DNA from 3 places in the Pseudomonas stagnisoli genome. Region 2 is predicted to be linked to each of the others. Evidence: predicted binding sites of a transcription regulator. Region 2 holds the regulator's gene; each other region holds the start of a gene.

Region 1 (9,766 bases), 920 kb from region 2:
TTCCAGCCGATGCCCATGTCGTTGGGGCCATTGTCGTAGAACGGATCAGCAAACAGTTCCAGCGCCGCGTACCAGGTTGAGAGTGGGCCCGGCAGGCCTTCGCTGCGCGCTGCTACCAGGGCCCAGAGGCCGATGAACAGGGCGATGCCTAGCAGTGGCGGGATGGCCGCCTTGCACAGGGCGGCGAGCGCCTCCGCGACCGGCGAGGCCGGACGCGGAGGCACGCTGGACGCGGCGGCTTTGACCACCGGCAGTGGCGCGTTGACAGGGGCATTCATGCTCACTTACCTCCTCAGGCCTTGATCGCGAATGACGCGGCATAGGCCGCCGGGTTGGAACCGTCCCAGACCTTGCCGTCGATCAGCGTGCTACTGCGCAGCGGGCTGCTTGGCACGGCGATGCCGAGAGCGCCGGCGGCTTCGCTGTAGAGCTTGGTCTGGTTGACCTGGGCGGCCACGGCGGCGTAGTCCGGGTCGTCCTTGAGCAGACCCCAGCGCTTGAACTGGGTGAGGAACCACATGCCGTCGGAGTGGTAGGGGAAGTTGACGCTGCCGTCCTTGCAGAAGGCCATCGGGTTCTTGTCTTCCCAGCTGTTGCCCAGGCCATCTTCATAGTTGCCGAGGAAGCGCTGCTCGATCACCTCGGTCGGCGCGTTGACGTAGGCCTTGCCGGATATCAGCTTGGCGGTGGCCTTCTTGTTCTCCGCGCTGGCTTCGATGAAACGACTGGCGTCGAGCAGGGCCATGACCAGGGCGCGGGCGGTATTGGGGTTCTGCTCGACGAACTCACGGGAGCAGCCGAGCACTTTCTCCGGATGGTCGGCCCAGATCTGCTGGGTGGTGGTGGCGGTGAAACCGATCTTGTCGAAGATCGCCCGTGCGCCCCAGGGTTCGCCGACGCAGAAGCCGTCCATGTTGCCGATGCGCATGTTGGCCACCATCTGGGGCGGCGGCACGGTAATGGTCTTCACGTCGGTGAAGGGGTTGATGCCGTAGTGGGCCAGCCAGTAATACAGCCACATGGCGTGGGTGCCGGTGGGGAAGGTCTGGGCGAAGGTCAGCGGGTTGCCACCCTTTTTGATATGCGCGGCAAGCTGCTCACCGGTAGTGATGCCGGCTTCCTTGAGCTGCTTGGACAGGGTGATGGCCTGACCGTTCTGGTTGAGGCCCATGAGTACCGCCATGTCTTTCTGCGGGCCGGCGATACCGAGCTGGGAGCTGTACATCATGCCGTAGAGCACGTGCGAGGCATCCAGCTCGCCGGTGTTGAGCTTGTCGCGTACGCCGGCCCAGGAGGCCTCCTTGCTCGGGGTGATGGTCAGACCATACTTGGCGGCAAAGCCCTGGGTGGCGGCGACCACCACCGAGGCGCAGTCGGTCAGCGGAATGAAGCCGATCTTCAGTGCGGCTTTTTCCGGGGCGTCGGAGCCGGCGGCATAGGCGGCGCTGCGCAGGAAGCCGGGGGCGGACAGGCCCAGGGCGGCGATGCCGCCGACCGTGCCGGCGATGGCGATGGACTGCTTGAGGAAATTGCGGCGGCTGTTGTCGACCGGTTTTTTCGAATCACGCTCACTCATGGGGTGTTCCTTTTCATGGGCAATAAAAAACGGCGTACGCCAGAACGCCCGATGGGGGAGGGTGTTCTGACGGACGCCGTTGTCCGTGATCCGCGGCTCACCGCCGTTGGTGTGCTGCGCTGGAATCTGACAAGGCCTTTGCAAGGCCCTTGCCAGTTTTCCTTCGCGCTCAGAGAGCGTCGTCGGCAAGACCCTCTCCGATGTCCTTAACTGCCTACAAAAGTCTTTCTGGTCAGTACCTTAGGTGCTTCCAGGGACGGTGCGACTTGGCTGTCGCAGGTGCAGGGCGGTGCAAGCATCTGCACCGTGCGGGGGCCAGGTGTGTGCCAGTGTGAGCGCTTTTGGTTCGGTGCCTCGCCGATTCAGACGCGCTGGCGCTGTGCCTCCTCGACGTACTCCTTGAGCCAGCGCAACACTTCCACTGCCTCCCAGCGGCCTGGATCGAACAGTGCGTAGGCCTGGCCCTGGTAGCCGACCACGTCGACCTGGCGGTGGTAGCCCGCGCGCTGCAGCAGCGCCTCGATCTCGGCGAAACAGGTGTTGAAATGCACTCGCTTGAAGGGCGTCTTGCTGCCGGTGACCAGGCCTTCCAGGCGCAGCTCGTCGACCGTGGCGCGGATGCTCTCCAGCGGCATCTGGTTCACTTTGTTCTTCAGCTGCAGCACGTCCAGCATGGTCGATCTCCTCGGGTTCCAGGGCCGCACAAGAGTAAATGAAAAATACTGTACAAATAAACACTACTGGATAATAGTACAGCTCAAGTGCCGTCGGCGCATCGCAACCGAAGTCGGAACAGGAGTCGCTTATATGCACCACAAGCTGATGACATTTCTGCTGTTGGCCGTGCTGGCGGGTTGTGCCCAGCCGCAACTGGAACAACCCAAGGCCAACGGCGCCTACCTGGTGATCGAGGGCGGCGCGGCCTGGGCCGTGCTGGTGCGCGATGGCAAGCGGATCGAGGAGGCCGGCAGGGTGCTCGACGTGGTCAAGCTGCCGGGGCAGGAATCGAGCATCGCCGCCAGCTACGTGATCGAAACGCCCAACTGCGGACGCCTGCAGTGGTTGACCGAGCGCGGTGGCGAGGGTGAGGTGACACGCCTGGCCCATGGTGCCGGCGAGGCTCTGGAGCGGCCCGGGTGCAGCATTGCCAGCGACCTGTCGCGGGCCTGGACGGCGCTGGATTACTCGGGCTGAAATGAAAAGGCCCCGACTCGTGTCAGGGCCTTGGCCTTCTTACACCGCTGCAGGCTTGGCCTTGTCGGTGGCGCGTTTCGGTTTGGTGGGTGGCGCCTCGAGTAGACCATCGGCGCGGAACATCGCCTTGATGCCGCGGATGGCCTGACGGGTACGGTCCTGGTTCTCGATCAGGGCGAAGCGCACGTGGTCGTCGCCATAGTCGCCGAAGCCCAGGCCCGGCGAGACGCAGACCTTGGCCTCCAGCAACAGCTTCTTGGCGAACTCCAGCGAGCCCATATGGGCATAGGGCTCGGGGATCTTGGCCCAGATGTACATGGAGGCCTTGGGCTTCTCCACCATCCAGCCAGCTTCATGCAGGCCCTTGACCAGCATGTTGCGGCGCTGCCGGTACTGCTCGGCGATATCGCGCACGCACTGCTGGTCGCCTTCCAGGGCGGCGATGGCCGCCACCTGCAGCGGGGTGAAGGTGCCGTAGTCGTGATAGCTCTTGATCCGCGCCAGGGCACTGACCAGTTCCGGATTACCGACCATGAAGCCGATGCGCCAGCCGGCCATGTTGTAGCTCTTGGACAGGGTGAAGAATTCCACCGCAATATCTTTGGCGCCTTCCACCTGCATGATCGACGGGGCTTTCCAGCCGTCGTAGACGATGTCGGCGTAGGCCAGGTCGTGGATCACCAGCACGTCATACTGCTTGGCCAGGGCCACCACCCGCTCGAAGAAGTCCAGCTCCACACACTGCGCGGTGGGGTTGGAGGGGAAGCCGAGGATCATCATCTTCGGTTTCGGAATCGCTTCGCGGATGGCCCGCTCCAGCTCGGCGAAGAAGTCCACGCCCGGCACCAGCGGCACCGAGCGCACCTGAGCGCCGGCAATCACCGCGCCATAGATGTGAATCGGGTAGCTGGGGTTGGGCACCAGTACGGTGTCGCCGTGGTCCAGGGTGGCCAGCATCAGGTGTGCCAGGCCTTCCTTGGAGCCGATGGTGACGATGGCTTCGCTTTCCGGGTCGATCTCCACGTCATAGCGGTCCTTGTACCAGCGAGAGATGGCGCGGCGCAGGCGCGGTATGCCGCGGGAAGTGGAGTAGCCGTGGGTGTCTTCGCGCTGGGCGACCTGCACCAGCTTCTCGACGATATGCGGCGGGGTGGCGCCGTCCGGATTGCCCATGCTGAAGTCGATGATGTCCTCGCCACGGCGGCGGGCGGCCATCTTCAGTTCGGCGGTGATATTGAAAACGTAGGGGGGGAGACGATCGATGCGCGCAAAGCGGCGCTTGGCATTGTCAGCCATGCTGTCCTCGAAGTACGTAAGCGCCCGGAACCGTCCGAGCGACGCAGGCCACCTGCATGTGGCCTGGCGCGAAGATAAGGGTGCGGGCCTGCCGTTGTCCAGAGCAGTTCTGTGGCAATGGGGCGGAGCAGTTGTTGGAACCAGGGACGTGTCTGCACAGCGGGTCGGGTACATGCGGCTCGCTTTGGCTCCCTCTCCCGTTTACGGGAGAGGGCTGGGGAGAGGGGCGTTTCCGCGTCAGAGCTGTCGCTTCAGGCGCAGCAGCAGTTCGGCCAGGGCCTGCACGTCCTCATCCTGGGTACGCCAGGACGACAGGCTGAGGCGGAAGGCCGGGCGGCCTTGCCAGACGGTCGGACCGAACCAGACCTCGCCGGAGGCCTGGGCTGCCTCGCGGATGGCGATGGTCTGCGCATCCGAGTCGCCGCGCACCAGCACCTGGTTGAGCACCGCGCGGTTGAGCACCTGGTAGCCACCGGCGCGCAGCGCCTCGGCCAGCTCGCCGGCCTGGCGGATATGACGGTCGATCATCTCGCGCAGGCCGTCGCGGCCAAGGCTGGCCAGTGCCGCCCAGATCGCCACGCCGCGGGCGCGCCGGGAGAATTCCAGGGTCAGGTTCTTCTGTGCATCCTTGCTTGCCGTGGCGTAGGCGGCATCGCTGTTCATCGCCGCGGCCAGGGCGTCGGCGTCGCGGCAGATGGCCATGGCGCTGTCGTAGGGGGTGTTCAGCCACTTGTGGCCGTCGCTGGTCCAGCTGTCGGCCAGCTCCACGCCCTCGGCCAGGTGTGTCGAGGAGGAAGCTCTGGCCCACAGGCCGAAGGCGCCGTCGACATGTACCCAGGCGCCGGCAGCGCGGGCCCCGGGAATCAGTTCGGCGAAGCGGTCGAACTCGCCGGTGTTGACTTCGCCGGCCTGCAGGATCAGCAGGGTGCGTGCGTCCAGCGCGGGCAGGCGCGCCGGATCGACGCGCCCGTGGGCATCGACCGCGGCGTAGTGCAGGCGGTTCATGCCGAAGCCGAGGATGCGCAGGGCCTTCTTCACCGTGATGTGCGCGGTTTCCGAGAGCACCACGCGGATCTCCGGTGCGCCTATCAGACCGTCGGCATCGAAGTCCCAGCCCAGGCGGGCCAGCAGCGTGCGCCGTGCTGCGGAAAGGCAGGCCAGGGTGCAGGCGGTGGCGCTGGTGCCGAAGCCCACCGCACTTTCGCGGGGCAGGCCGAGCGCCTCGCAGACCCAGCGCCCGGCGACTTTCTCCAGGCGGTCGGCGACCGGCGAGTTGTCGAAGGAGGAAGCGCACTGGTCCCAGGCCAGCACCAGGCGCTCGGCAGCCGCAGCGGCGGGGAGGGTGGCGCCGATGACGAAGCCGAAGTAGCGCGGGCCGTTGCTGGCTACGGTGGCTGGCGAACCAACTTCGTCGAGCTGTTTCAGAACCTGTTCGGGGGCCCGGCCGTGCTCCGGCAGGGCCTGATCGAAGGTGTCCAGTGCAGCAATGGCATCGGCGTCGGGAAACACCCGGCGTGCGGGTGTCTGGTCAAGGTAGGCGAGGGCGCGGCGGTCAGCCTCGGCCAGCAGCTGGCGTTCTTCGGTGGGCATGGCGCTTCCGTGATGGCAGGTGGATGCCCTCACGATAGCCGCAGTGTCTCTGCAGCAGCAGGTACACAGTTGTCTGCAGATGGTCGTACAGTGCGGATCTGCTCCGTCGCAGCGGGAGTAACAGTTGGCTTGCGGGCGGTACAGTTGCACCGCCCGAGGCCTCAGTCGCCGAGCATGTCGTGCATGGCGATGATCTGCTCGGCCACCTGGATCAGCTTCTGCTGGCGACTCATGGCCTGGCGCCGCATCAGGGTGTAGGCGTCTTCCTCGTTGCAGCTCTTCATCTTCATCAGCAGGCCCTTGGCCAACTCGATGCGCTTGCGCTCGGCCAGCTGGGCGTCGCGGGCCTGCAGCTGGGCACGCAGGGCCTGATCGCTCTCGAAGCGGGCCATGGCCACGTCGAGGATCGGCTGCAGGCGCTCGGCCTGGATACCCTCGACGATGTAGGCGCTGACCCCGGACTGGATGGCCTGGCGCATCACCTGCGGGTCGTGCTCGTCGGTGAACATGACGATCGGCCGTGGCTGGTCACGGGTGACCAGCACCACCTGTTCCATTACATCGCGGCCGGGCGATTCGGTGTCGATCAGCACCACGTCGGGGCGCACCGCCTCGACCCGCTCGGGCAGGTCGATGGTCAGGCCGGATTCGTCGATCACCTCGAAGCCGGCTTCGACCAGCGCGCTCTTCAGGCGACCGACCTTTTTCGGCGTATCGTTGATCAGGAGTATGCGTAGCATCTGGCGGTTATCTCGGTCCGTTACAGGGCGATGGCGGCGGCGCCGTTGGCGCGGGCATGAATGGCGAAGGAGCGGGCGTATCCGGCTGGATCGCTGCCGTCCCAGACGCTGCCGTCGAGCAGCGTGGAGGTGCGCATCGGCTGCTCCGGCACCGCGATGCCGAGGGCTTCGGCGGCGCTGCGGTAGAGGTCCAGGCGATGGATGCGGCGGGCGATGCCGAGGTAGTCCGGATCGTCCTTGAGCAGGCCCCAGCGGCGGAACTGGGTGAGGAACCACATGCCGTCGGACAGCCACGGCATGTTCACCTCGCCGCCGGCGAAGAAGCGCAGCGGGTGGGCGTCCAGCCAGGCGTGGCCGAGGCCGTCCTCGTACTGGTCCGAGGAAGCGTGGCTGAATCGCCGAGAGCGGTGCGTCGACGTAGTCGCTGCCACTGATCAGCTGCGCAGTGCCGCGCTTGTTCTCTTCGCTCTCATCGATGAAGCGGCTGGCTTCCAGCACGGCCATGGTCAGAGCGCGGGCGGTGTTGGGGTACTGCTCGGCGAATTCACGGGTCACGCCGAGCACCTTTTCCGGGTGGTCTGCCCAAATGTCCTGGCTGGTGGCCAGGGTGAAGCCCTGGTCTTCCTCGACCGCCAGGGCGCCCCAGGGGCCGCCGGCGCAGAAGCCGTCGATGCGGGCGGCGCGCAGGTGGGCGACCATCTGCGAGGGGGGGACCACCACGGTGCTGACATCCTCCAGCGGATGGATGCCCTGGGCCGCCAGCCAGTAGTACAGCCACATGGCATGGGTGCCGGTGGGGAAGGTCTGGGCAAAGGTGAGCTTTGCGCCACCTTGGTGCACGCGCGCGGCCAATGCCTCGGCGCTGGTCACGCCGGCCTGTTTGAGCGGTTGCGACAGGTTGATGGCCTGGCCGTTCTGGCACAGGCCCATGAGGATGGCCATTTCGGTGGCCGGACCGCCGAGCCCCTGGTCGATGCCGTAGACCTGACCGTAGAGCATCTGCGCGGCATCCAGCTCGCCGCTCAGCAGGCGGTCGCGCAGGCCGGCCCAGGAAGCTTGGCGCTGCAGGTTGAGGGTCAGTCCGTAGGGCTGGGCGAAGCCTTGTGTCGCAGCGACGATCAGCGAGGCGGAGTCTGTCAGGGCCATGAAGCCCAGATTCAGTGCGCTCTTCTCCGGTGCATCGCTGCCGGCGACCCAGGCCAGGGCATCGCTACGGGTATTGCTGGTATCGGTCATCGTGTTTGTTCCGCCGTTGAACAAAAAAGCGTCGCTCACGCGTGCAGCCAGTGCCCGCGGGAAACGACGCCATTGTCTGAGTGCTGTCACCGCCGTTGGTGTCAGCTTGTTGCGATGGACTAAGCAAGCGATGTGCCAGACAAAACTAACCCCGCCGAAGCGGGGTCAGGAGGGCGGCGCGAACTCAGCGTTCCAGCATCTGCTTGACCTGGGTCTGCGGGATCTGCTGCTTGCGTCCCTCACCGTCTTCGAACTCGAGCATGCCGGTGTCTTCGTCCAGTTCCGGCTTGCCGTAGCTGGTGAGCATCTGCCCATCGTTGGTGGTGATGATGTACTCGCTGGCGCAGCCGGTAAGGCTCAGCAGACACAGCGCGGCGATACAGAGGTGGCGTTTCATCGTTTCACTCCCAGTGTGTGGTTATGCGGCACTCTAACCGGGCGCGAGCCCGCCGGGTGCTGCTTTGTGTCAAGAAAAAGCCCCGCACGGGGCGGGGCTTTTTCATTCGGCTAGGCTCAGGCCTGGATGACCGGGATCTTCGCGTTGGCCGCGGCTTCGCGGTACTCGGCGATCTGGTCGAAGCTCAGGTAGCGGTAGATGTCGGCAGCCATGCTGTCGATATCCTTCGCGTAGGCCATGTACTCCTCTACGGTCGGCAGCTTGCCGATGATCGAGGAAACGGCGGCCAGCTCTGCCGAGGCCAGGAAGACGTCAGTGGCGTCGCCCAGGCGGTTCGGGAAGTTACGGGTGGAGGTGGAGACCACGGTGGCACCGGTCTGCACGCGTGCCTGGTTACCCATGCACAGCGAGCAACCCGGCATTTCCATGCGGGCGCCGGCCTTGCCGTAGATGCCGTAGTAGCCTTCCTCGGTCAGCTGGTGCTGGTCCATCTTGGTCGGCGGAGCCAGCCACAGGCGGGTTGGGATACCACCTTTGACCTTGTCCAGCAGCTTGCCGGCAGCGCGGAAGTGACCGATGTTGGTCATGCATGAACCGATGAACACTTCATCGATCTTGCGACCCTGCACGCTGGACAGCAGGCGGGCGTCGTCCGGATCGTTCGGGGCGCACAGGATCGGCTCCTTGACGTCGGCCAGATCGATCTCGATCACGGCGGCGTACTCGGCGTCCTTGTCGGCTTCCAGCAGTTGCGGGTTGGCCAGCCAGGCTTCCATGGCCTGGGCGCGACGCTCCAGGGTACGGGCATCGCCATAACCTTCGCCGATCATCCAGCGCAGCATGGTGATGTTGGACTTCAGGTACTCGGCGATGGCGCTTTCCGGCAGCTTGATGGTGCAACCGGCAGCGGAACGCTCGGCGGAGGCGTCGGACAGCTCGAAAGCCTGCTCGACGGTCAGCTCGTTCAGACCTTCGATCTCGAGGATGCGGCCGGAGAAGATGTTCTTCTTGCCTTTCTTCTCGACGGTCAGCAGGCCGGCCTGGATGGCGTAGTAGGGGATGGCATGGACCAGGTCACGCAGGGTGATGCCCGGTTGCAGCTTGCCCTTGAAGCGCACCAGTACGGATTCCGGCATGTCCAGCGGCATCACGCCGGTGGCGGCGGCGAAGGCCACCAGACCGGAACCGGCCGGGAAGGAGATACCCAGCGGGAAGCGGGTGTGCGAGTCACCACCGGTGCCGACGGTGTCCGGCAGCAGCATGCGGTTCAGCCAGCTGTGGATGATGCCGTCGCCCGGACGCAGGGACACGCCACCGCGGGTCATGATGAAGTCCGGCAGGGTGTGGTGGGTCTTGACGTCGATCGGCTTCGGATAGGCCGCGGTGTGGCAGAAGGACTGCATCACCAGGTCGGCGGAGAAGCCCAGGCAAGCCAGGTCCTTCAGCTCGTCGCGGGTCATCGGGCCGGTGGTGTCCTGGGAGCCGACGGTGGTCATCTTCGGTTCGCAGTAGGTGCCCGGACGCACGCCTTTGCCTTCCGGCAGACCGCAGGCGCGGCCAACCATCTTCTGGGCCAGGGTGAAACCCTTGCCGCTGTCGGCCGGGGATTCCGGCTTCTTGAACAGGGTGGACGGGGCCAGGCCCAGCTCGGCACGCGCCTTCTCGGTCAGGCCGCGGCCGACGATCAGCGGGATACGGCCGCCGGCGCGGACTTCGTCGAGCAGTACGTCGGTCTTC
Region 2 (9,766 bases):
TAGCCCTGATCGGCGCCCTCGGCTACTGGAACGTCCGCCCGGAAAGCTTCATGGAGCGCCAGGCGGCCGCCGAATCCGACACCACCATCGACTTCTATGTGGTCGGTGCCAGCGCCCAGCAGTTCCAGGCAGACGGCCAACTGCAGTACGAAATGACCGCCACCAAGCTGGAGCACATCAAGGCCAGCGACATCACCCTGGTGGAAAAGCCCGATCTGCAACTGTACCGCGGCACCCAGTACCCCTGGCATGTGCGCAGCGACAAGGGCGAGGTCGCACCGGAGGGCAAGCAGGTCGAGCTGATCGACAACGTGCGCATTGCCCGCACCGATGCACAGAACCGCGCCACCGTGATCACCACCAGCCGCGCCACCGTATTCCCAGACAAAGAATATGCGCAGACCCAGCAAGCCGTTAGAATCGAGGCCGCCAATGGGGTGACCACGGCACAGGGAATGAAAGCGTACATGAACGACGGCAAGATCAGCTTGCTGTCCAACGTAAGAGGCCAGCATGAGGTTCGTTAAAACCTTCCCCCTACTGCTCAGCCTGGGCGCCGCGCTCGGAAGCGCCAGCGCCTGGGCACTGCCCAGCGACCGCGACCAACCGATCCGGGTGCAGGCGGACAGCGCAGAACTGGACGACAAGCAAGGCGTGGCGGTGTATCGCGGCGGCGTGGTGATCACTCAGGGCACCCTGAAGATCACTGGTGACACCGTGACCATCACCCAGGATGCCAATGGCGAAATCGAGGTCTTCACCTCGGTGGGCAAACCGGCCTACTACGAGCAGAAGCCTTCCGCCGACAAGGACATCGTCAAGGCCTACGGCCTGACCATTCAGTACTACGCGACCAACGAGCGCATCGTGCTGATCGATCAGGCCAAGGTGATCCAGCAGGGTAATACCTTCGAAGGCGAGAAGATCGTCTATGACACCCAGCGCCAGATCGTCAACGCCGGCCGCGCCACGGGTAGCAATGTCTCGATGCCACGCCCGCGGATCGACATGATCCTGCAACCGCGCAAGAAAGACGGCCAAGCGGGGCAGGCGCAGTAATGGCGACTCTCAAAGCCCAGCACCTGGCCAAGAGCTACAAGGGCCGCCAGGTGGTCCGCGACGTCAGCCTGTCCATCGACAGCGGCCAGATCGTCGGCCTGCTCGGCCCCAACGGCGCCGGCAAGACCACCTGCTTCTACATGATCGTCGGCCTGGTCCAGGCCGATCAGGGCCGCGTGCTGATCGACAACCAGGACCTCAGCCACCAGCCCATGCATGGCCGCGCCCGCTCCGGCATCGGCTACCTGCCGCAGGAAGCCTCCATCTTCCGCAAGCTGTCGGTGGCCGACAACATCATGGCCATCCTCGAGACCCGCAAGGACCTCGACCGCGCCGGCCGCGACAAGGCCCTGGAAGCCCTGCTGCAGGAATTCCACATCAGCCACATCCGCGACAGCCTGGGCATGAGCCTGTCCGGTGGCGAACGGCGCCGCGTAGAAATCGCCCGCGCCCTGGCCACCGAACCGAAGTTCATCCTGCTCGACGAACCCTTCGCCGGCGTCGACCCGATTTCGGTGGGCGACATCAAGCAGATCATCCACCACCTCAAGGCCAAGGGCATCGGTGTACTGATCACCGATCACAACGTGCGCGAGACCCTGGACATCTGCGAGACCGCCTACATCGTCAACGACGGCCAGCTGATCGCCGAGGGCGATGCCGAAACCATCCTGGCCAACCAGCTGGTCAAGGAAGTCTACCTGGGGCATGAATTCCGTCTGTGAGCCGAGCCCCGTGCGAGGCTTGCGCAAAGGGCTAGAATCATTCAAGGTCAGGCATATAATTTGCTTCCTAGGGCGGTTCGCCGCCCTGCAGTGGATGGCGCCGCGCGCCGGCAAGTGAACAAGGTACCCAGCCCCACACCATGAAACCGTCGCTAGTCCTCAAGATGGGCCAGCAGCTGACGATGACTCCGCAGCTGCAACAGGCTATCCGTCTCCTCCAGCTCTCCACCCTGGACCTGCAGCAGGAAATCCAGGAGGCCCTGGAATCCAACCCCATGCTGGAACGTCAGGAAGACGGCGAAGATTTCGACAACTCCGACCCGATGGCCGATGCGGCCGAACAGGCCGGAACCACTCAGCAGGACAACTCGAACTTCCAGGACAGCACGGTCGCGGTCAACAACAACGAAAGCGCCGAAGACGGCGACTGGCATGACCGCATTCCCAGCGAACTACCCGTCGACACCGCCTGGGAAGACGTCTACCAGACCAGCGCCAGCAGCCTGCCGAGCAACGATGACGACGAGTGGGATTTCACCACCCGCACCTCCGCCGGCGAGAGCCTGCAGAGTCACCTGCTGTGGCAACTGAACCTGGTGCCGATGTCCGACAAGGACAAGCTGATCGGCGTCACCATCATCGACTGCATCAACGACCAGGGCTACCTGGAAGAGAGCATCGACGAGATCGTCGAGTCCTTCGACCCGGAACTGGAGGTCGAAGCCGACGAGGTCGAGGCCGTACTGCATCGCATCCAGCACTTCGAGCCCGCCGGCATCGGCGCCCGCGACCTGCGCGAATGCCTGCTGCTGCAACTGCGCCAGCTACCCGCCAACACACCCTGGCTGAGCGAAGCACAGCGCCTGGCCAGCGAGTACCTCGATGTCCTCGGCAGCCGCGACTACAGCCAGCTGCTGCGCCGCATGAAGCTCAAGGAAGACGAGCTCAAGCAGATCATCGAGCTCATTCAAAGCCTCAACCCGCGCCCGGGCTCGCAGATCGAGGCCAACGAGCCCGAGTACGTGGTGCCGGACGTAATCGTGCGCAAGCACAACGAGCGCTGGCTGGTGGAGCTGAACCAGGAGGCGGTACCGCGTCTGCGCGTCAATCCGCAGTACGCCGGTTTCGTCAAGCGCGCCGACTCCAGCGCCGACAACACCTTCATGCGCAACCAGCTGCAGGAAGCACGCTGGTTCATCAAGAGCCTGCAGAGCCGCAACGAAACGCTGATGAAGGTGGCGACGCAGATCGTCGAGCACCAGCGCGGCTTCCTCGACTACGGCGACGAGGCGATGAAGCCTCTGGTCCTGCACGACATCGCCGAGGCGGTGGGCATGCACGAGTCGACCATCTCGCGCGTCACCACGCAGAAATTCATGCATACCCCGCGTGGCATCTACGAGCTGAAGTACTTCTTCTCCAGCCACGTCAGCACTTCCGAAGGCGGCGAATGCTCGTCCACCGCAATCCGCGCCATCATCAAGAAACTGGTGGCCGCGGAAAACGCGAAAAAGCCGTTGAGTGACAGCAAGATCGCTGGTTTACTGGAAGCACAGGGCATTCAGGTAGCCCGCCGCACTGTCGCCAAGTACCGCGAATCGCTCGGCATAGCACCATCCAGCGAACGCAAGCGACTGATGTAAGCGGCCCTGAACGGAAGGCTTCTGCACCACCGTACCAGCGCCAGATACCCTGCATGGGGGAAGCATGGCCCGCAGTGCACCAGCCCTTTCAGCCAACGTGTTACGGCGGCAGACAAGCTAGTCTGTCTCTTACACCAGGCAACAAGGAGAAGCGGTATGCAAGTCAACATCAGTGGACATCAACTGGATGTGACCGACGCTCTGCGTGACTATGTCGGCGAGAAGTTGAGCCGGCTGGAACGCCATTTCGACAAGATCACCAATGTGCAGGTCATCATGGAGGTCGAGAAGCTGAAGCAGAAGATCGAAGCGACCCTGCACATTGCCGGCGGTGAAATCGTGGCCAACGCCGAGCACGAAGACATGTATGCGGCCATCGACCTGCTGACCGACAAACTCGACCGACAACTGATCAAGCACAAGGAAAAGCAGCTGGGTCGCCTGCAAGGCGCCACGGCTCGCTGACACCACCCCCCTCATGATCCGACTCGAAACCATACTGACTCCCGCACGTTCTCTAGTGAACGTGCCGGGAGGCAGCAAGAAACGTGTACTCGAACAGATTGCCAACCTGGTTGCCCGCGATCTCACCGATCTGGACGCTCAGGACATCTTCGAAAATCTGATTGCCCGCGAGAAGCTCGGCTCCACCGGCTTCGGCAACGGCATCGCCATCCCGCACTGCCGCCTGCCGGGCTGTCAGGCGCCGATCAGCGCCGTACTGCACCTGGATGCGGCGGTGGACTTCGATGCCATCGACGGCGCGCCGGTCGATTTGCTGTTCGTCCTGCTGGTGCCGGAAGCGGCCACCGATGAGCATCTGGAGCTGCTCCGGCAGATCGCCAGCATGCTCGACCGCGCGGATGTGCGCGACCGTCTGCGCCAGGCACAGAGCAACGAGGGCCTGTACCAGGTCGTGGTCGACGTCCAGAGCGGCCACTGAACACGGGGGGCGTCATGCGTCTGATCATCGTCAGCGGTCGTTCCGGCTCGGGCAAGAGCACTGCCCTCGACGTGCTGGAAGACAACGGCTTCTACTGCATCGACAACCTGCCGGCCGGCCTGCTGCCTGACCTGGCCGAGCGCGCCCTGTTGCAGACCGAGCTGCTGCATCCGCAGGTCGCCGTATCGGTGGACGCGCGCAACCTGCCCAGTCAGCTCAAGCGTTTTCCCGAACTGCTCGACGAGGTGCGCGCCCGTCATATCCAGTGCGACGTGCTGTATCTCGATGCCGACGAGGAGACCCTGCTCAAGCGTTTCTCCGAGACCCGCAGGCGCCACCCGCTGACCAATGAAGATCGCGCCCTGGCCGAGGCCATCCGCGACGAGGCCCTGCTGCTGGCGCCGATCATCGATCTGGCCGACCTGAAGATCGACACCACCCACCTCAACCTCTACCAGCTGCGCGACAGCATCAAGTTGCGCCTGCTGAACAAGCCGGAACCGGGTACCGCCTTCCTGGTCGAATCGTTCGGCTTCAAACGTGGCATGCCGGTGGACGCCGACCTGGTGTTCGATGTGCGCTGCCTGCCCAACCCATACTGGAAGCCGGACCTGCGCGACATGTCCGGCCTGGAGGCACCAGTGGCGGAGTACCTGGCGGCACAACCGGATGTCGAGGAGATGTACCAGGACATCCAGGCCTACCTGAACAAGTGGTTGCCGCGCTTCGCCGCCAGCAACCGGGCCTACGTGACCGTCGCCATCGGCTGTACTGGCGGCCACCATCGCTCGGTGTACCTGGCCAATCGCCTGGGCGAGGCCCTTAAACCCGTACTGAAGAACGTCCAGGTTCGCCATCGCGACCTCGGCTAAGGACTGCAATGCCCACCCGCGAGATCACCATCATCAACAAGCTCGGCCTGCACGCGCGCGCTGCCGCCAAGTTCGTCGGCGTGGCCAGCAGCTTCCCCTGCCAGGTCCGCGTGGGCCGCTCGCCGGAAGCGCTGGTAGACGGCAAGAGCATCATGGCGGTGATGATGCTGGCCGCCGGCAAGGGCACCAGCCTGCACCTGTCTAGCGAGGGCGAACAGGCCGACCAGGCACTGGACGCCCTGGCGGCGCTGATCGACAACAAGTTCGACGAAGGCGAGTGAACGCCGACTCATGAAAAAAGGGGCCCACGGGCCCCTTTTTCGTTGCGCAGCCGATCAGCTGCCGGCGACGGTCATGCGCTCGATCAGCACCGAGCCGGTGCGAATATTGCCGCGCAGCTCCAGGTCGCAGCCAACCGCGACGATCTGGCGGAACATATCCTTGAGGTTGCCAGCGATGGTCACTTCCTGCACCGGGAACTGGATCTCGCCATTCTCCACCCAGAAGCCGGCGGCGCCGCGCGAGTAGTCGCCGGTGACCAGGTTGAGCCCCTGCCCCATCAGCTCGGTCACCAGCAGGCCACGCCCCATACGCTTGATCAGGGCCTGCTGATCCTCGTCGCAATGGTTGACGAACAGGTTGTGCACGCCCCCGGAATTGGCCGTGCTGGGCAGGCCCAGCTTGCGCCCGGAATAGGTGCCGAGGACATAGGACACCAGCTCGCCGCCAGCGACGAAGGGCTTGGCATAGGTGGCCAGGCCATCGCCATCGAAGGTCGCGCTACCCATGGCCCGCGGAATGTGCGGGCGCTCGTCAAGGTTCAGCCACTCGGGGAACAGACGCTGACCCAGCGCCCCTTCGAGGAACGAGGAATGGCGGTACAGGTTGCCGCCGGAAATGGCTGCGAGGAAATGCCCGAACAAGCCGGTGGCCAGTTCCGCGGCAAACAGCACCGGCACCTCGCACGTCGGCACCGGACGCGCACCGAGGCGCGCCACGCTGCGCTCAGCGGCCTTGCGCCCGATCGACAGCGGATCGGCGAGCAGCTCGCCCTGGCGGTTGACGTCATACCAGTAGTCGCGCTGCATCTGCCCCTCGCCCTCGGCGATCATCACGCAACTGAGGCTATGCCGGGTGCTGGCATAGCCGCCGACGAAGCCATGGCTGTTGCCATAGACGCGGCAGCCCTGATGGGTGCTGAGGCTGGTACCGTCGGCGTTGCTGATGCGTTTGTCGGTGGCGAAGGCCGCCGCCTCGCAAGCCAGGGCCAGTTCCACCGCCTGCTCCGGCGCGATGCCCCAGGGGTGATAGAGGTCCAGATCCGGCAGTTCGCGCGCCATCAGCGCGGCGTCGGCGAGGCCGGCACAATCGTCCTCGGAGGCATGCCTGGCGATAGCCAGGGCCGCCGCCACCGTCTCGCGAATGGCCGCCTCGCCGCTCGCCGAGGTGCTGGCCGATCCCTTGCGCTGGCCGACATACAGGGTGATGCCGAAGCCCTGGTCGCGGTTGAACTCGACCGTCTCGACCTCGCCCTGGCGGACCGTGGTGGACAAGCCCTGCTCCATCGACACCGCCACTTCACAGGCGCTGGCGCCCTGGCGGCGCGCCTCGGCGATGATCTGCTCGACCTGCGCCTGCAGGTCCGGCAGGGCCTGAGGGCCCACTGCTTGTGCTGAACTCATGTTGCACTCCAACGACGGGAGGCCGGTCCGCTGCGGACAGGCTCCCCCTGACTGGTTATCATGACAGCGTTTCCATCCGGACCGCCCCCATGGCTGATTCATACGACGAAGACTTCTCCGGCGAGAAGAGCAAGACCCAGATCAAGCGCGAACTGCACGCCCTGCAGGATCTCGGCGCCCGCCTGACCACCCTCAAGCCCGAGCTGATCGCCAAGCTGCCGATCACCGACGGCCTGCGCAAGGCCCTGGCCGAAGCCCCTAAACACACGGCCAATGCCGCCAAGAAGCGCCACGTCCAGTTCATCGGCAAGCTCATGCGCGACCAGGACATCGACGCCATTCTGGCGCTGATCGACCAGGTCGACAGCTCCACCCGCGAATACAACGAGCGCTTCCACAATCTGGAGCGCTGGCGTGACCGCCTGATCGCCGGCGACGACAGCACCCTGGAGAGTTTCGTCGCCGACTATCCGGAGGCCGACCGCCAGCACCTGCGCAGCCTGATCCGTCATGCCCAGCATGAAGCGGCCCACAACAAGCCGCCCGCCGCCGCGCGCAAAGTCTTCAAATACATCCGCGATCTGGACGAGGTCCAGCGCGGCCTGCGTTAACGCCCCGGATCACCAGGCGCGTCCCGCACCGGCGCCTCAGGCGCCGGTGCCGCCCACGGTGATCGCGTCGATCTTCAGGGTCGGCTGGCCGACGCCCACCGGCACCGACTGACCGTCCTTGCCGCAGGTGCCCACACCACTGTCCAGCGCCAGGTCGTTACCGACCATGGACACCCGGCTCATCGCCTCCGGCCCGTTGCCGATCAGGGTCGCGCCCTTGACTGGCGCGGTGATCCTGCCGTCCTCGATCAGGTAGGCCTCGCTGGTGGAGAACACGAACTTGCCGCTGGTAATGTCGACCTGGCCGCCGCCGAGGTTGGCGCAGTAGATGCCGCGTTTCACCGAGCGGATGATTTCTTCCGGATCGCTCTCGCCGGCCAGCATGTAGGTGTTGGTCATGCGCGGCATCGGCAGGTGCGCGTAAGACTCGCGCCGGCCGTTGCCGGTCGGGGCCACGCCCATCAGGCGTGCGTTCAGCTTGTCCTGCATGTAGCCCTTGAGCACGCCGTTCTCGATCAGCGTGGTGCACTGGGTGCGGGTGCCTTCGTCGTCCAGGCTCAGCGAGCCGCGGCGGCCCGCCAGGGTGCCATCGTCGACGATGGTGCACAGGCTCGACGCTACCCGCTCACCGACCTTGCCGCTGTAGGCCGAGCTGCCCTTGCGGTTGAAGTCGCCCTCCAGGCCATGACCGACTGCCTCGTGCAGCAGCACGCCGGACCAGCCGGCGCCCATCACCACCGGCAGGGTGCCGGCCGGCGCGGGAATCGCCTCCAGGTTGACCAGCGCCTGGCGCAATGCCTCGCGGGCGTAGCCCTTGGCACGCTCCTCGCCGTGCTGATCGAGTTCGAGGAAGTAGCGATAGTCGCTGCGCCCGCCACCACCGTGACCACCGCGCTCGCGGCGGCCGTTGTGCTCAACGATGACGCTGACGTTGAAACGCACCAACGGACGGATGTCGGCGCCCAGGCTGCCATCACTGGCAGCCACCAGCACATGGTCCCAGACCCCGGCCAGGCTGACCGTGACCTGCTTGATGCGCGGATCGAGGCTACGGGTGAACTGGTCGATGCGCTTGAGCAGCTCGACCTTCTCGGCACGCTCCAGCACTTCCAGCGGGTTGTCCTGGGCATACAGCGCCACCACCGCCGGGCTGGCGAAGGCCTGCACGCGGCCCTGTTGGCCCGCGCGGGCAATCGAGCGAGCGGCGCGCGCCGCCTGGCTCAGGGCCTCGGCATGGATGGCGTTGCTGTAGGCGAAACCGGTCTTCTCGCCAGACTGGGCGCGCACGCCAACGCCCTGATCGAGGTTGAAGCTGCCTTCCTTGACGATGCCGTCCTCCAGCACCCAGGACTCGGAGACCTGGCTCTGGAAGTACAGATCGGCGGCGTCGATGCCGGGGCCGGCCAGTTCGCCGAGGATCGCCGGCAGCTGCTCGATGGTCAGGTTACCAGGGCTCAGCAGATGACCGCTGACGCGGCCGAGGATATCGCTCATGGTTGCTCCGTGGGCGCCGGACCGGGTTGTTCCGGCGCGATGAATCGTCTGTGAAGGGCCACCGGCATGCGCTGGCGAATCGCCGCCTGCTCGGAGGCATCGCGGCTGGCCAGCAGCACCGCCTCACCCAGGGGCTGTTCGGCGAGCACACGGCCCCAGGGGTCGATGATCGCCGAATGGCCGAAGGTCTCACGGCCACCCGGGTGGCTGCCGCCCTGTCCTGCCGCCAGCACATAGCACTGGGTTTCAATGGCGCGCGCGCGGGTCAGCACCTGCCAGTGCGCCGCGCCGGTAACAGCGGTGAAGGCCGCCGGTGCGCTGATCAGCTCGGCGCCCGCCTCGCGCAGGCGGCTGTACAGCTCGGGGAAACGCAGGTCGTAGCACACCGTCAGGCCGAGCCGGCCGACCGGGGTGTCGGCCACTACCACGCGTCCACCGAAGGCATAGTCGTCCGACTCGCGATAGCGGCCGCGCGCATCGGCGACATCCACGTCGAACAGGTGCAGCTTGTCGTAGCGGGCGGCGCGCTCGCCGTGCTCATCGATCAGCAGGGAACAGGCATGTGCCTTGGCGCTGGGCTGGCCGTCTGGCGGCAGGGGAATGGTGCCGGCGACTATCCACAGGCCCAGATCATGAGCGCTCTGGCGTAGCCAGGGCAGGATCGGTCCCTGGCCTTCGGCCTCGGCACGGCCGAGCGCGGCCAGGTCGCGGCGACCCATGGCGGCGAAGTTTTCCGG
Region 3 (9,766 bases), 410 kb from region 2:
GGTCGGCCAGGCGCGGGATGTGGATGCGGATCACGTTGAGGCGGTGGAACAGGTCCTCGCGAAACTTGCCGGCCTGCACCAGCGATTCGAGGTTCTGGTGGGTGGCGGCGATGATGCGTACATCGACCTTGACCGGGGTGTGGCCACCGACGCGGTAGAACTCGCCATCGGCCAGCACGCGCAGCAAGCGGGTTTGCGTATCGGCAGGCATGTCGCCGATTTCGTCGAGGAACAGCGTGCCGCCGTCAGCCTGCTCGAAACGTCCGCGCCGCTGGTTGGCCGCGCCGGTGAAGGCGCCTTTCTCATGGCCGAACAGTTCGGACTCCATCAGGTCCTTGGGAATCGCCGCCATGTTCAGCGCGATAAAAGGTTCGGCCGCACGCGGGCTGTGGCGGTGCAGGGCATGGGCGACCAGTTCCTTGCCGGTACCGGATTCGCCGTTGATCAGCACGGTGATGTTGGAGTGGGAGAGGCGGCCGATGGCGCGGAACACCTCCTGCATCGCCGGCGCCTCGCCGATGATCTCCGGCGTACGCCCCAGTGCCGCCGGCGCCTCCAGGCCCTGCTGCTCCTGGGCGTGCTGGTTGGCACGCTTGACCAGCGAGACGGCCTCGTCGACGTCGAACGGCTTGGGCAGGTACTCGAAGGCGCCGCCCTGGTAGGACGCGACCGCGCTGTCCAGGTCGGAGTGCGCGGTCATGATGATCACCGGCAGGCGCGGATAGAGGTCGCGAATCCGGGCCAGCAGGTCGAGGCCGCTGGCGCCGGGCATGCGGATGTCGGAGATGATCACATCCGGCTGCTGGCGGGTCAGGCGGGTCAGCACGCCGTCGGCGCTGTCGAAACTCTGGGTGGTCATGCCCTCCTGCTGCAGGGCCTTCTCCAGCACCCAGCGGATGGAGCGGTCGTCATCGACGATCCAGACGGTTTCACTGCGGCTCATGACGGTGTGGCTCCTTGGTCCAGGGGCAGGAAGATCGAAAAGACGGTGTGGCCGGGGTGGCTCTCGCATTCGATCAGGCCCTGATGCTGGCTGATGATGTTCTGGGTGATGGCCAGGCCCAGGCCGGTGCCGTCCGGACGGCCGCTGACCATGGGGTAGAAGATGGTTTCCTGCAGCTCTGGCGGAATGCCCGGGCCGTTATCGATGATCTCCATCTTCACCACCAGGCGGTGGCGGGTGTGGCCGATGGTGAACTGGCGCAGGGTGCGGGTGCGCAGGCTGATACGGCCCAGGCGCAGGTCGCTTTGGCTCGACAGCGCCTGCAGGGCGTTGCGCACTATATTGAGCACGGCCTGGATCAGCTGCTCGCGGTCGATCAGCAGGTCGGGGATGCTCGGGTCGTAGTCGCGCACCAGGGTGATGCTGCCCTGGGCTTCGGCCTCGATCAGGCTGGCGACGCGCTCCAGTACCTCGTGGATGTTGGTCATGGAGAGGCTCGGCAGCTTGTTCGAGCCGAGCATGCGGTCGACCAGGTTACGCAGGCGATCCGCTTCCTCGATGATCACGTTGGTGTAGTCGCGCAGGCCGTCGTCCGGCAGCTCCCGGGCCAGCAGCTGCGCCGCGCCGCGAATGCCGCCGAGCGGGTTCTTGATCTCGTGGGCCAGGCCACGCACCAGCAGCTTGGTGGTCTCCTGCTTGGACAGCTGCGCTTCCTCCTTGGTGATGCGCAGCAGGCGGTCGCGCGGGTGCACTTCCAGCAGCAGCAGGGTCTGGCCGCGGTTGAGGATTGGCGTCACCGCATAGTCGACGGTGATGGTCTGGCCAGAAAGCGAGGTGAGCATCGCCTCGCGCTTGGTAAAAGGGTGGGCGTGTTCCACGGCCTGGCGCAGCGAGCTGAGCGCCTCGGGCGACTCGGTGAACAGTTCACTGATGAACTGGCCGTGGCTGCGCTGGCCGCTGACCGCCAGGAGCATCTCGGCGGCCGGATTCATGTATTCCAGGCGCAGCTCGGCGTTGAGCAGGATGGTTGCGGTGGTCAGGTTATCCAGCAGTAGGCGGTGCAGCGCGTCGTTGATCATGGCAGGTCTGGGTCCTGGCGATGGGCTGGAAAATGCAAAAAGCAAACCAAGGCCCCGAAAAGACGCGCATCTTTGCCCGGCGCCGCTCTTCAGGCTGCGTTTCGGCGCAGCCGGCGACGGATCGAGTGAACCAAAACAGGGAGAGTATAGAAATCGGTGCAGCTCAATGCATCAAAGTGGTGCATTGTTCCGGACTTTCAGATGAAGGGGACCAGCGGAATGTCCTTGGGCGGATCTTTTGGCTTGTCCTCGATTGGACATTCCGGGCGCACCCCCCAGTCCTTCTTCTTGCAAGGATTGGCGCGGCGTTTCTCTGCCAAGGAAATGCGCTTCATGTGGAAGGGCTGGGCAGGCGTGCGTTCGACGATGCGCCCCTGAGGGTCAACTATTTCAACTGATATCTGATGAGTGCCTCGGTCGATATTTTCCAGGGAAAAAACCGGGCTTGCACCCGGAGTGCCCACTGGTTTGCCGTCCATGATCAAGCGAAAGCCGTGGCCAGGATGTAGGCCGGGCTCACTGGTGGCGGTAATGATCAAACTACCGGCCATGTCACGAATGGTGGCATCCGGCTCGGGAATCAGGATGCGCAATACCTGATAGCCGAGCTCGCGGGGGATTGCCTCTGGTACAGCTTCAGGGGGTTGAATTTTGCCTGCCGGCATGCCGTTGGATGGTGCTAGCTCAATGCGCTCGGCGTGCTCCGACTGCGGTTGGTCGGTAAAGACCCTGTTCCCTTCGCTATCGATGTAGGTGTAAACGCCGGCCTGGGCACCTAGGGTAAACAGTCCAGCCAGCAAGGCTGCAGATACATGACGCATGATAAGTCCAGTGCGAGCTCTATCGGGGCGCGGGATTTACACGGGCGGGGCTATTCACGCTGATGCGCTGCACAGTGAAAACCACCGTGGGGCTCTGCTGTATCTGGCGCTCTCCGTTGATGACTTCGACGGCGAGGCTGTGTTCGCCTCGGTCTATGTTGGTCAGCTGCAGCCGCGGTACGTTGCTGGGTTGGCCGTAAGGTTGGCCGTCCAGCAGCAGGCGGAATGCATGGCCGGGCTGTAGGCGGGGTTTGATCTTTACCCCGACACTAAAGGTGCCGTTGTTGGCACGCAGCGCCTCGTCGCTCGGAATGTCGGTCAGGGTCAGCTCACTATAAGGGGGCAGGTTCTGAGGCGGCGCTTCTGGTTGCTTGATTTCCAGCGGCTGCTGAGCCTCCACGGTATTGGTCGGCTTCAGCTCCACGGACTCGCTGGCCTGGCCTTCCGGGGGCTGGTTGGTGAAGACCGTGTTGCCGTTGGCATCGGTGTATTTGTAGATCTGCGCGGTGGCCGGCAGGGCGAGGACGCAGAGCAGGCAGGCGGTGAGCAGGCGCATCGTCGGGCTCCTGAATGATTCTGCGAGCAAGGGTTGCACCGCTGCGCCTGCCTGGCAAGTACAAGGGGCGCTCGGCGTGGCCTGGCGCAAGAAAATCCGCAGACAAAAAAAGGCCTCCCGAAGGAGGCCTCTTTCAAGCCGGCCGCATGAGCGGTCGGGACTGGATCAGACGCTGTAGTACAGGTCGTATTCCAGCGGGTGCACGAAGGTGCGCACCTTGATTTCTTCTTCGGATTTCAGCTCGATGTAGGCATCGATGAAGTCGTCGGAGAACACGCCGCCCTTGGTCAGGAACGCACGGCCCTTGTCCAACTCTTCCAGAGCTTCCTTCAGGCTGCCGCAAACCTGCGGAATGTTGGCAGCTTCTTCCGGCGGCAGGTCGTACAGGTTCTTGTCGGCAGCATCGCCCGGGTGGATCTTGTTCTGGATGCCGTCGATACCGGCCATCAGCAGAGCGGCGAAGGCCAGGTACGGGTTGGCAGCCGGGTCAGGGAAGCGCGCTTCGATGCGGCGGGCTTTCGGGCTGGAAACGTACGGGATACGGATCGAGGCGGAACGGTTACGGGCCGAGTAGGCCAGCATCACCGGAGCTTCGAAGCCCGGGACCAGACGCTTGTAGGAGTTGGTCGACGGGTTGGTGAAGCCGTTCAGGGCCTTACCGTGCTTGATGATGCCGCCGATGAAGTACAGGGCGGTCTCGGACAGACCGGCATAGCCTTCGCCAGCGAAGGTGTTCTTGCCGTCTTTGGAGATCGACATGTGCACGTGCATGCCCGAACCGTTGTCGCCGTACAGCGGCTTCGGCATGAAGGTAGCGGTCTTGCCGTAGGCATCGGCCACATTGTGCACGCAGTACTTCAGGGTCTGAACTTCGTCAGCCTTGTTGACCAGGGTGTTGAACTTCACGCCGATTTCGTTCTGACCGGCAGTCGCCACTTCGTGGTGGTGAACTTCGACGACCAGGCCCATTTCTTCCATGGCGTTGCACATGGCGGTACGGATTTCGTGGTCGTGGTCGCACGGCGGAACCGGGAAGTAACCACCTTTGACGGCCGGGCGGTGGCCCTTGTTGCCGCCTTCGATGTCGGCGTCGGTGTTCCAGGAACCCTGCTCGGAGAAGATCTTGAACATGGAACCGGAGATGTCGGACTTGAACTTCACTTCGTCGAAGATGAAGAACTCCGGCTCCGGGCCGACGAAGACGGTGTCACCGATACCGGTGGTCTTCAGGAAGGCCTCGGCGCGCTTGGCGATGGAGCGCGGGTCACGATCGTAGCCTTGCATGGTGCTTGGCTCGATGATGTCGCAGACCAGGATCAGGGTCGGCTCTTCGGTGAACGGGTCCAGCACGGCGGTTTCGTCGACCGGCAGCAGGATCATGTCGGAGGCTTCGATGCCCTTCCAGCCGTGGATGGAGGAACCGTCGAACATCTTGCCGTGCTCGAAGAAATCTTCGTCCAGGGCGTCACGGGCCGGCATGGTCACGTGGTGCTGCTTGCCCTTGGTGTCAGTGAAGCGCAGGTCTACCCACTTCACGTCGTGTTCTTTAATCAGTTGAATCGACTTCGACATGCTGTCCTCCAGGTGGATGGGGCCGGCTGAGCCTGCCTCCGGAATTGGTGCTAAGCCGGGCGCGATAGTCCGCCAGACCAGGCTGCCTCACAAGGGAGCAAATTGCATGCCAGTGCCCCGGAATGGGCTGGAGGCCTGAAACTCAGGGCTTGTGCGGGCTGTGGCCATTTTTTGAACATTTTTGCGCACCGAATCGGTGCTACTTAATCGTAAGGTGCACTTTTTTGGTGCTTTTTGCGGGTGCTTATTGTTTTTGATCAAAGCTTGAACAATTTCCGCTATAATCCGCGCCCCTGTTTTTTGGCATCCTGCCCGGCCCCCGCTATTTCATGAAACTGATCGTCAAACCCTTCGCGGAAATCACCATCAAGAGCCGGCCGGTGCGCAAGCAGTTCATCCGCCAGCTGGCGAAGAACATCCGCACGGTGCTGCGCGACCTGGATCCCGAGTTGGAGGTGCAGGGCGAGTGGGACAACCTTGATCTGATCAGTGGGGTGACCGAGCCGAAGGTGCAGGCGGAGATGTTTGAGCGCCTGCGTTGTACGCCGGGCGTCGCCCACTTCCTCGAAGTGCACGAGTATCCCTACGTCGATTTCGACGACACCTTCGAGAAGTGCCGTGCGCACTTTGGTGCGCAAATCGCCGGCAAGGTCTTCGCCGTGCGCTGCAAGCGCGCTGGCAACACCCATGATTTCTCCTCGGTGGACCTGGCGACCCATGTCGGCAGCCGCCTGCGTCGCGAGTGCGGTGCCGCCGGCATCGACCTGAAGAAGCCCGAGGTCGAGGCGCGCTTCGAGGTGCGTTATGACCGCCTACTGATCGTCCATGCCCAGCACGAGGGCCTCGGTGGCTACCCGCTGGGTTCGATCGAGCAGACGCTGGTGCTGATGAGCGGCGGCTTCGATTCCACGGTCGCCGCCTACCAGATGATGCGCCGCGGTCTGCTCACCCACTTCTGCTTCTTCAACCTCGGCGGCCGTGCCCACGAACTGGGCGTGATGGAAGTGGCGCACCACCTGTGGCAGAAGTTCGGCAGCTCGCACCGCGTACTCTTTATCAGCGTGCCTTTTGAAGAAGTCGTGGGCGAAATTCTTGGCAAGGTCGACAACAGCCAGATGGGCGTGGTGCTCAAGCGCATGATGCTGCGGGCCGCCAGCCGCATCGCCGAGGACCTGCACATCGACGCGCTGGTCACCGGCGAGGCGATCAGCCAGGTGTCCAGCCAGACGCTGCCGAACCTCTCGGTGATCGACGCGGTCACCGACACCCTGGTACTGCGCCCGCTGATCGCCTCGCACAAGCAGGACATCATCGATACCGCCGTGCGCATCGGCACCGCCGAATACGCCAAGAACATGCCCGAATACTGCGGGGTGATCTCGGTCAACCCGACCACCAAGGCCAAGCCCATGCGCATCGAGCACGAGGAGAGCCAGTTCGACATGGCCATCCTCGAGCGCGCCCTGGAGCGTGCGACGCGGGTGACGGTGGACAAGGTGATCGATGAGCTGGGCAAGGACCTGCAGGTCGAGATCGTCGCCGAGGCGCTGGCCGGGCAGATCGTGCTCGATATCCGTCATCCGGATGCCGCCGAAGACGAGCCGCTGCAGCTCGACGGCGTCGAGGTGCAGGCCCTGCCGTTCTATGCGCTGAACAACCGTTTCAAGGAACTGGATGAGACCCGCCAGTACCTGCTGTATTGCGACAGGGGCGTCATGAGCCGCCTGCATGCCCACCATCTGCTTAGCGAGGGGCATGCCAATGTTCGCGTCTATCGCCCGCATTAAAAGGGCCGGCCTGCTCGGTGGCAGTATCCGCCACCGCCCTCCCGACCAGCTTCGCGGCGCGTAATCCCGAATTCACAACGGCCAGGCACACTGCCAGGTCACAGCTTTCAGAATCATCAATCGAGACGACATCGTGATCGAAAAACTGCGCAATATCGCCATCATCGCCCACGTCGACCATGGCAAGACCACCCTGGTAGACAAGCTGCTGAAGCTCTCCGGCACCCTCGACCGCAAAGAAGCGGAATCCGAGCGCGTGATGGACTCCAACGACCAGGAAAAAGAGCGCGGCATTACCATCCTGGCGAAGAACACCGCCATCAAGTGGAACGGCTACAACATCAACATCGTCGACACCCCCGGCCACGCCGACTTCGGCGGTGAGGTTGAGCGCGTGATGTCGATGGTCGACTCCGTGCTGCTGGTGGTCGACGCCCAGGACGGCCCGATGCCGCAGACCCGTTTCGTGACCCAGAAGGCGTTCAAGGCCGGCCTGCGTCCGATCGTGGTGGTGAACAAGATCGACCGTCCGGGCGCGCGTCCGGACTGGGTTATCGACCAGATCTTCGACCTGTTCGACAACCTCGGCGCCACCGACGAGCAGCTGGACTTCCCGATCGTCTACGCCTCGGCCCTGAACGGCATCGCCGGCATGGACCACGAGAAGATGGACGACAACATGGACGCACTGTTCCAGGCCATCATCGATCACGTGCCGGTTCCGGACGTTGACGTCGACGGCCCGTTCCAGATGCAGATTTCCCAGCTGGACTACAACAGCTTCCTCGGCGTGATCGGCATCGGCCGTATTGCCCGTGGCCGCATCAAGACCAACACCCCGGTGGTGGCGATCAGCGATGACGGCACCAAGCGCAACGGTCGCGTGCTGAAGATCATGGGCCACTCCGGCCTGCAGCGCGTGGAAGTGGCCGAGGCCGAAGCCGGCGACATCGTCTGCGTCTCGGGTATGGACGAGCTGTTCATCTCCGACACTCTGTGCGACCCGCAGCACGTAGAAGCGCGTCCGCCGCTGACCGTCGACCAGCCGACCGTGAGCATGACCTTCCAGGTCAACGACTCGCCGTTCGCCGGTAAAGAAGGCAAGTTCGTCACCAGCCGCAACATCAAGGACCGTCTGGACAAGGAACTGCTGCACAACGTGGCTCTGCGCGTCGAAGCCGGTGATTCCGCCGAGAAGTTCAAGGTCTCCGGTCGTGGCGAGCTGCACCTCTCGGTACTGATCGAAACCATGCGCCGTGAAGGCTTCGAGCTGGCCGTGGGCCGCCCGGAAGTGGTGATCATCGAGAAGGATGGCGTCAAGCAGGAGCCGTACGAGAACGTCACCATCGACATCGAGGAACAGCACCAGGGTCCGGTGATGGAGCAGATGGGCATGCGCAAGGGCGACATGACCAACATGATCCCCGACGGCAAGGGCCGTATCCGTCTGGAATACGTGATCCCGGCGCGTGGCCTGATCGGCTTCCGTAACGCCTTCCTGACCATGACCTCGGGTACCGGTATCCTGACCTCGACCTTCGACCACTACGGTCCGGTCAAGGCTGGTGAAGTCGCCCACCGCCAGAATGGCGTGCTGGTCTCCATGGCCACCGGCACCGCGCTGACCTACTCCCTGGAAACCCTGCAGGACCGCGGCAAGCTGTTCCTGAGCCCGGGTGACGAAGTCTACGAAGGCCAGCTGGCCGGCATCCACAGCCGCGACAACGACCTGGTGATCAACCCGACCAAGGCCAAGAAGCTCGACAACATGCGCGCTTCCGGCAAGGACGAGACCATCCAGCTGACCCCGGCGCTGAAATTCACCCTGGAACAGGCGTTGGAGTTCATCGACGAAGACGAGCTGGTGGAAGTGACGCCGAAGTCGATCCGTCTGCGCAAGAAAATGCTCAACGAGAACGACCGCAAGCGCTACGAGCGCAGCAAGGTCTGATCCTCGCGCAGTCAATGAAAAGCCCCCGGCGGAGCGATCCGCCGGGGGCTTTTTCTTGCCGCTGCGTTTACAGCAGGGTCGGGCAGCTGACGCCGACCGCGGCGAAGGCGGCAACCACCTCGGCGCTGCCGTAGCTGCGGTTCTGCGCCGAGCGGATCACGCCGCAGGCGCCCTGCGCGAAGCTGCTGGTCTCGGTCCAGTAGAAGCGGTTGGCGTCGACGAACACCTCGAAGGCCTTGCGCGTGTTCCAGTCGGGGGTGCGGCTGAGCAGGTAGAAGGCGCGGTTGTACACGCCGCTGGAGTGGTGCACGTCGATGCCGTCATGGTACTGCGCGGCATGTTCGATGGAGGCGCCGTCGCGGCTGGGCTGGTCCATGTAGCGCAGCGCGCCGCTGCCCTTGAAGATGTCGGCACCGACCTTCCAGTCGTTGCTGCCTTTCATGAAGTATTCGGCGGCTTCGCCGGCCATGTCCGAGAAGGCCTCGTTGATACCGCCGGACTGGCCTTCGTAGACCAGGCCCGAGTTCAGCTCGGTAAAGCCGTGGCTGACCTCGTGGGCCGACACGTCCAGCGACACCAGCGGGTAGAAACGGCTGCGGCCGTCGCCGAAGGTCATCGCCTGACCATCCCAGAAGGCATTTTCGTAGCCGTTGCCGTAGTGCACCTTCATGTACAGCTTGCGTTCGTTGAGCGGGCGCAGGCCGCCAAACCAGCTGCCGTACATCTGGAACACCAGATTGCCGAAGTAGTGCGCATCGTTGAGCGGGGCGAAAGCGCCATTGATGGCCTTGTAGTCGTTGTACGGGCAGGCGAAGCGGAAAGGCGTGACGCTACTGTTGTCGTAGCGCTGGTTGAGGTTGACGGTGATCACGTCACCGCTGTTCATCTGGCAGTCACGGCTGACGATCAGCGGGCCGTACTGGGTGCCATAGAGGTATTGGCCGGTCTTGCTGTTGCCGCCCGGGCCGCTGGCCTCGGCGTGGGCCAGGCCCTCCCAGCGCAGCAGCAGCTCGCCGCTGTTGGCCTCGATCATGAAGTGCGGGCGTGACGGTTTGGC

The links. Region 2 encodes sigma-54, which starts transcription at its own class of promoters, with help from an activator protein. Its sites were predicted from a motif close to ANTGGCATNNANNTTGCTNT; they were not measured.
Region 1: a site for sigma-54 is predicted at 1,714-1,733, ahead of ACOAPY_RS13170 (CmpA/NrtA family ABC transporter substrate-binding protein). Genes of this name have one in related genera too.
Region 3: a site for sigma-54 is predicted at 5,066-5,085, ahead of glnA (glutamate--ammonia ligase). Genes of this name have one in related genera too.

Annotation. Positions count from the first base shown of each region.
Region 1 covers NZ_CP184361.1:2,731,809-2,741,574, reverse strand. The annotation lists gene ntrB (nitrate ABC transporter permease) at 1-278, opposite strand, end outside; gene ACOAPY_RS13170 (CmpA/NrtA family ABC transporter substrate-binding protein) at 293-1,576, opposite strand; gene ACOAPY_RS13165 (hypothetical protein) at 1,939-2,250, opposite strand; gene ACOAPY_RS13160 (hypothetical protein) at 2,384-2,770, shown strand; gene alaC (alanine transaminase) at 2,810-4,066, opposite strand; gene ACOAPY_RS13150 (pyridoxal phosphate-dependent decarboxylase family protein) at 4,304-5,656, opposite strand; gene ACOAPY_RS13145 (ANTAR domain-containing response regulator) at 5,818-6,396, opposite strand; partial or broken gene ACOAPY_RS13140 (CmpA/NrtA family ABC transporter substrate-binding protein) at 6,417-7,632, opposite strand; gene ACOAPY_RS13135 (YgdI/YgdR family lipoprotein) at 7,817-8,029, opposite strand; gene acnB (bifunctional aconitate hydratase 2/2-methylisocitrate dehydratase) at 8,146-9,766, opposite strand, start outside.
Region 2 covers NZ_CP184361.1:3,655,058-3,664,823, forward strand. The annotation lists gene lptC (LPS export ABC transporter periplasmic protein LptC) at 1-527, shown strand, start outside; gene lptA (lipopolysaccharide transport periplasmic protein LptA) at 514-1,059, shown strand; gene lptB (LPS export ABC transporter ATP-binding protein) at 1,059-1,784, shown strand; gene ACOAPY_RS17655 (RNA polymerase factor sigma-54) at 1,925-3,427, shown strand; gene hpf (ribosome hibernation-promoting factor, HPF/YfiA family) at 3,584-3,892, shown strand; gene ptsN (PTS IIA-like nitrogen regulatory protein PtsN) at 3,906-4,370, shown strand; gene rapZ (RNase adapter RapZ) at 4,385-5,242, shown strand; gene ACOAPY_RS17675 (HPr family phosphocarrier protein) at 5,251-5,523, shown strand; gene pmbA (metalloprotease PmbA) at 5,578-6,924, opposite strand; gene yjgA (ribosome biogenesis factor YjgA) at 7,014-7,535, shown strand; gene tldD (metalloprotease TldD) at 7,572-9,029, opposite strand; gene ACOAPY_RS17695 (carbon-nitrogen hydrolase family protein) at 9,026-9,766, opposite strand, start outside.
Region 3 covers NZ_CP184361.1:4,069,630-4,079,395, reverse strand. The annotation lists gene ntrC (nitrogen regulation protein NR(I)) at 1-943, opposite strand, end outside; gene glnL (nitrogen regulation protein NR(II)) at 940-2,022, opposite strand; gene ACOAPY_RS19555 (DUF4124 domain-containing protein) at 2,220-2,843, opposite strand; gene ACOAPY_RS19550 (DUF4124 domain-containing protein) at 2,863-3,399, opposite strand; gene glnA (glutamate--ammonia ligase) at 3,565-4,971, opposite strand; gene thiI (tRNA uracil 4-sulfurtransferase ThiI) at 5,301-6,758, shown strand; gene typA (translational GTPase TypA) at 6,892-8,709, shown strand; gene ACOAPY_RS19530 (M4 family metallopeptidase) at 8,777-9,766, opposite strand, start outside.